Pararhizobium capsulatum DSM 1112: one gene and its partner. The protein of the gene in region 1 binds, or shares a complex with, the protein of each later gene. Links are inferred from orthologs where the notes say so. Each region holds a gene or a part of one and is shown on either strand. Other genes may lie near its edges.

What was found. The genes of interacting proteins can lie anywhere in the genome.
Region 2: the proteins of trxA (region 1) and QO002_RS11805 are in contact, whole or in part, in an NMR structure (PDB 2IPA), measured with the Bacillus subtilis proteins. The link is inferred for Pararhizobium capsulatum DSM 1112 from one-to-one orthologs.

The regions. Positions count from the first base shown.
Region 1 is NZ_JAUSVF010000001.1:407,945-410,886, reverse strand. Bases 70-2,942 are described here. They hold trxA (thioredoxin), read left to right. Parts: upstream 70-1,280; coding sequence 1,281-1,604; downstream 1,605-2,942. Other genes in these bases: QO002_RS01865 (bifunctional folylpolyglutamate synthase/dihydrofolate synthase), read right to left, coding at 1,677-2,942; addA (double-strand break repair helicase AddA), read left to right, coding at 70-1,191. Outside these bases: more of addA, read left to right, coding at 1-69. UniProt on the Bacillus subtilis protein: Participates in various redox reactions through the reversible oxidation of its active center dithiol to a disulfide and catalyzes dithiol-disulfide exchange reactions.
Region 2 is NZ_JAUSVF010000001.1:2,407,605-2,410,634, forward strand. Bases 1-2,961 are described here. They hold QO002_RS11805 (arsenate reductase ArsC), read left to right. Parts: upstream 1-1,206; coding sequence 1,207-1,716; downstream 1,717-2,961. Other genes in these bases: QO002_RS11790 (hypothetical protein), read right to left, coding at 1-585; QO002_RS11795 (transposase), read left to right, coding at 598-777; QO002_RS11800 (ArsR/SmtB family transcription factor), read left to right, coding at 827-1,186; QO002_RS11810 (aquaporin), read left to right, coding at 1,722-2,420; arsC (arsenate reductase (glutaredoxin)), read left to right, coding at 2,417-2,848. In the rest of the region: more of arsH, read left to right, coding at 2,962-3,030. UniProt on the Bacillus subtilis protein: Catalyzes the reduction of arsenate [As(V)] to arsenite [As(III)]. In vitro, can dephosphorylate para-nitrophenyl phosphate (pNPP).

The DNA.
Region 1 (2,942 bases):
GAGCAGGACAAGGATCGCAACGAGGTGCGGATCATGACCGTGCACGCCGCCAAGGGGCTGGAGGCGCCCGTCGTGTTTCTTGTCGATGGCGGCGGTAAAGCCTTCAATACCCAGCACATATCCGGCCTGCGCACCATCCGCCCGGTCGTCGAAAGCCATGGCACGTCGAACGTTCCGGTCTGGCGTGCGCCGGGAACCGTCTCCAACAGCCTGATCGACGCGGATACGGAACGGTTGAAGCAGGCTGCCGAGGAGGAATATCGCCGGCTTCTTTACGTGGGCATGACCCGCGCCGCTGACAGGCTGGTGATCTGCGGTTATCAGGGCAAACGCGCCAACCCCGACAGCTGGCACGCGATGGTGAGCGCGAGCCTGTCGGCCGACCACAAAGGGCGAAGCACGCCGCAGATTTACCAGACTGGCGAGCAGGAGTGGTCAGGCTACCGCTGGCAAGTTTCGAAGACGGCGCAGCCCCTTGCAACCCAACTCCCGCAGGCGGACGTCGAACGACATATCCCCTCGGGCCCTCCCCCTGCCCTTTCCAAGCCCTTGCCGCCTCAACGCCGGCTGCCACGTCCTCTCAGCCCCTCAGGCGCCGGCGCGACGATCGAGGAGGACGCTGTACCTTCGAACGGATCGGCGCTGTTTTCTCCGAAAACCTTGCCGCAAACCTCATTGTTGCGCGGTGCGATCCTGCACCGTTTCCTGCAGATGCTGCCAGCGATGGCTCAGCACGAGCGGGAGATTGCCGCAAACCGGTATCTCGAAAGGTCGGTACCCGATTGGCCGGAGAATGAACGGCAGAAATTGACGCAGTCGGTGCTGCGCGTCATCGACGATGCCGGCCTGGAGCTGCTGTTTTCGCAGGGAAGCCGGGCGGAAGTCTCGATCATGGGGACCCTGACGCTCGGCAAACGGGAGCATGCCGTCTCAGGGCGCATCGATCGGCTTGCCGTTTCCGACGACACTGTTGTTATCGCCGACTTCAAGACGAACAGGGAGATTCCCAATTCGGCCGAAGACGTGCCCTTCGTCTACCGCGCGCAGCTCGCAATCTACCGGGCGATCCTGCAGCCGCTTTATCCGAACCACCGCTTCGAATGCGTTCTGATCTTCACGGAAGGGCCGGTATGCATCACGCTCAGCGAAGCAATGCTTGACCGGTGTCTTGTCGAGCTCGCGACAAAGTGAGATAGAAAATATTGAAAACCGGGCGTTCAGTCATCACATCAGGAACAACCGTTCAAAGAACGCCAGAATCGAAACTCAAGGAGCAGCCTATGGCTACCGTAAAAGTCGACACCTCGAATTTCCAGGATGAAGTGCTGAACGCCGCCGAGCCGGTGATCGTCGATTTCTGGGCCGAGTGGTGCGGCCCGTGCAAGATGATCGCGCCGAGCCTGGAAGAAATCTCCAACGAACTCGCCGGCAAGGTAAAGGTCGTCAAGCTCAACATCGACGAGAACCCGGAACTCGCCGCCCAGTATGGCGTGCGCTCGATCCCGACGCTCGCCATGTTCAAGGCCGGCGAAGTCGCCGACATCAAGGTTGGCGCCGCACCGAAGACGGCTTTGTCCTCGTGGATTTCGAACGCTACCGTCTGAGACCATTTCGTCTCGTCATCTCACGAAAAGCCTGGGAAACCGGGCTTTTTTCGTATCTGTAGCTCAGAATCTTCAGGCTGGAACGGTGCCGTTGTCCGCAAGCACATCGCCTACCAGATAAAGCGATCCACCGATCAGGATGCGCGGCACCTGTTGTCCAGTAGCGAAGATATCGCCGATTTCAGTCAACGCTTCGGAGACTGATGATGCGGGCGAGGTCTTGAAGCCGGCTGAGGCCGCGTCATCCGCAAGTGCAACCGCGTCGATGCCCGCATCGGAACCACGGATCGGCACCGTGAAAACATGTTCCGCCAAGCCCTTGAACGCGTTGAAATAGCCGACGGGATCCTTCGTGTTGATCATGCCGATGATCAGGAACAGCGGACGCGGATCGCGATCCTCCAGATTGGCCATGGTTTCGGCAATGACCTGTCCTGCGCCTGGATTGTGTCCGCCATCGACCCAGATTTCAGCGCCTTTCGGAGCAATTGCAGCAAGCCGCCCGTCTGTCAGCCTTTGCAGGCGGCCGGGCCACTCGACTGATGTCAGGCCTTTTTCGATTTCCATATCCGTTGGCGAAAAGCCGGCAGCCTTGACGGCGCGGATCGCGGCCGCGGAATTGGCATATTGATGGCGGCCCGGCAGGCGCGGCAGCGGAAGGTCAGCAAGACCATCCTCGTCCTGGTAGATCAGCCGGCCATATTCTTCATGCGCCATGAAATCCTGGCCGTAGACGGAAAGCGGGCAGCCCAGCCGCTCAGCGATGGAGACAAGCACGCTGCGCGCACCGTCCTCTTCCTGATGGCCGATCACCACCGGCCGGCCGCGTTTCATGATACCCGCCTTTTCCGCCGCAATCAGCTCAACCCGATCACCGAGATAGGCCTGATGATCCAGTGAAATGGGCATGATGACGGAAACGGCGGGCGAGGAAATGACATTGGTTGCATCGAAACGGCCACCAAGCCCGACCTCGATGATCACGACGTCGGCCGGGTGCTCTGAGAACAGGACGAAGGTGACGGCTGTGAGGATTTCGAAGACGGTGATCTTCTCGCCGGCATTGGCGTCCGCAACGCGGCGGATGGCGTCGGCCAGAACCGGATCGGACACCAGCTCGCCGCGCCCGCCCTTGCGGCCCAGCCGGTAGCGTTCATGCCAGTTGACAAGATGCGGCGAGGTATGGACGTGGACGCTGAGACCCGCGGCTTCCAGAATCGCTCGCGAAAAGGCGGTCACGGAACCCTTGCCGTTGGTGCCTGCCACATGGACGACCGGCGGCAGGCGATCCTGTGGATTTCCCAGCCTGTCGAGAAGCCGGGTGATGCGGTCGAGGGA
Region 2 (3,030 bases), 2.0 Mb from region 1 along the record:
GGGCATCCTCTTGAAGTTTTTAGTGACGTCGCCGTACAAATCGGCGAGTAGCTGCTCGTCCTTGTTTGCGGTCTCGATCGAGTACAGGTTCCAGACGCCCTCAAGAAAGTACCTCTTGCCGTCATCCGTAATGATGATGAGGGGCCAATGCCATTCGGTCAGCGAGCCATCGCGTCTTCTCGTTTTCAACTCCTCGATAAAATAACCCCTGCCACCAGTGGGAAGGGGGATGTTCTTCGCTTCCTCGATGTCGGCTCTCGTCAAGACCGGAGATTTGGCGAGAAGATTGTCGAAGATGTCCTTGTAGGCGAGAGACGACTGCCAGGGAATTGAGGCGCTGGTGCCGGGCTCGTCGGGGCCTAGACGGCCCAGGATCTTCGCAGTCAGCTCCTGTTTCTCCTTGAGCTGCTGATCTTTGGCAAGGCAATCGGCGAGGAGTGGAAGGCCAGGAACCTTGCTTGCCAGAAGCTCCATGCGGTCCTCGATATCGTCTTCGGGAATGGCCTCCAATTCACGCGTAAGCGCGCAGGCGACCCCACGTAGCGGGGGGGGGGCGTAAAATGGCTCATTTTCGGCATGAATCATGCGGAGAATCCTATGAGCGACAGTGTGAATCAGGCTCGTGCCTTTGAGGTTTTGACAGCAACACCGGTACGGTCGAGACGTAAGCCGCGCGATTGGCCGGATGACGAGAAGGCGCGGCTGATTGCCGAGACGTTTCTGCCGGGGGCGAATGTCTCGGCTATCGCACGCGCTGCAGGACCAATGCCGACTTGAGGCTCACTAGTCATCTTGACAACAAGTTTAAATCCGTTATTCTGGATATATGGATGAGACTAATACGATCGCCGCGCTTGCGGCCTTGGCGCAGCCGACCCGGCTCCAGACCTTCCGGCTCCTCGTGGAGCGGGAACCCGAGGGTGTTGCAGCCGGGGAGCTGGCCCGTCTGATCGGCGTACCCCAGAACACAATGTCCGCTCACCTTTCAATCCTGGCCACCGCCGGGCTCATTTCGGGAGAGCGCCAAAGCCGCTCCATCATTTACCGGGCTGATCTCGATCATTTTCGTCAAGTTACCCTCTACCTCCTTCAGGACTGCTGTGGCGGCAACGCCGAACTTTGCGCTCCGTTGATCAAGGAATTGACCCCGTGCTGCCCTCCCAAGGAGGCTTCCCACTTAACCTGAGTCAACCGTCGAGAACCAAGATGACAGATCAAATCTACAACGTGCTGTTCCTGTGCACGGGCAATTCCGCACGATCCATCATCGCCGAGGCTATCCTGAACAGGGTGGGCCGCGGCAAGTTCAAAGCCTACTCCGCCGGGTCGCATCCCAAAGGAGAGGTTCATCCATTTACGCTCCAGCTTCTGAAGGGCTTGAACTACGACACGAGCTTCGCCCGCTCGAAGAACTGGGACGAATTCGCTGCACCCGGCGCGCCGCGGATGGATTTCGTTTTCACTGTCTGCGACAGCGCGGCCGCTGAGGCCTGTCCTGTTTGGCCCGGTCAACCGATGACTGCCCATTGGGGTCTACCCGATCCGGCGGCGGCGGAGGGTACGGAAACTGAGCGGCACCTGGCGTTCGACGATGCCTATCGAATGCTCAACAACCGCATCTCGATTTTCGTCAACCTGCCGATGTCCTCCATCGATAAGCTTGCGCTCCAGACACACCTCCATGAGATCGGCCGCAACCCGACTAAGGCAGGCTGACGGTGATGTTCGATATCCGCCGACGCCTCGTCGCCGAGGCGCTGGGCACCGCTGTTCTGGTCACCACTGTCGTGGGGTCTGGAATAATGGGCGACAGGCTCTCGGACGACACTGCGATCTCGCTCCTCGGCAACACCATTCCGACCGGCGCGATCCTTGTCGTTCTCATCACGATCCTCGGCCCGCTCTCCGGCGCACACTTCAACCCGGTCGTAACACTGGTCTTTGCGCTGCGCCGGGAGATCACTGCTTCGGGTTCCATCGGATACGTCTTTGCCCAGATCGGGGGAGGCGTCCTTGGAACATGGATCGCTCATCTCATGTTCGACCTTCCGGTCCTCCAATTGTCCGAAACGGTCCGGAGTGGCATGTCGCAATGGACGGCCGAAGCCGTCGCTACTTTCGGCCTTGTCTTCACGATTCTTGCGGGCGTTCGCTTCCGCGGAGATGCCGTGCCATGGCTTGTCGGCCTCTATATAACGGCAGCCTATTGGTTCACGTCATCGACCTCGTTCGCCAACCCAGCGGTTGCGATAGCCCGCTCGCTGACGAACACCTTCTCGGGCATCCGGCCGATCGACGTGCCGGGCTTTGCCGCAGCGGAGGTGGTGGGCGCTCTATTGGCGCTCGCGCTGACCGGATGGTTGCTCGCCGACCAGTCTCTCCCTTCCAAAATCCAGATCAATCCCAAAGGTGCCGAATGACCTTTCCAGTCACGATCTACCACAACCCCGCATGCGGGACGTCACGCAACACGCTCGAGCTTATCCGCCACGGCGGGATCCAGCCGACCGTTATTGAATATCTTTCACACCCGCCCACTCGCGAGAAGCTGGTCACCATGATCGCTGACGCGGGCCTGACCGTCCGGCAGGCGATCCGCGAAAAGGGCACGCCTTACGCCGAACTCGGCCTCGCCGACCCTTCGCTGACCGACGACCAGCTTCTCGACGCGATGCTCGCTCATCCCATACTGATCAACCGTCCCTTTGTGGTCACCCCCATGGGAACGCGAATGTCCCGGCCGTCCGAAGTCGTTCTCGACATCCTGCCCGACGACATCTTCCATGGCCCGTTCACGAAAGAAGACGGCGAACGTCTTCTTGACGAGGAGGGCAAGCGCATTGACTGATCTCCCGGCGGCCGACGGACGCCATCTGCGCGCGCTCGATCTCGAAGCTTTGCGTCCGGCATTCTCCACCCATCCGCCTCGCATCCTGATACTCCACGGCTCGCTACGGCAGGTTTCTTACAGCCGTCTCCTTGCGCAGGAAGCGGGACGGCTTCTCGAACGTTTCGGGGCCGAGGTCCGGT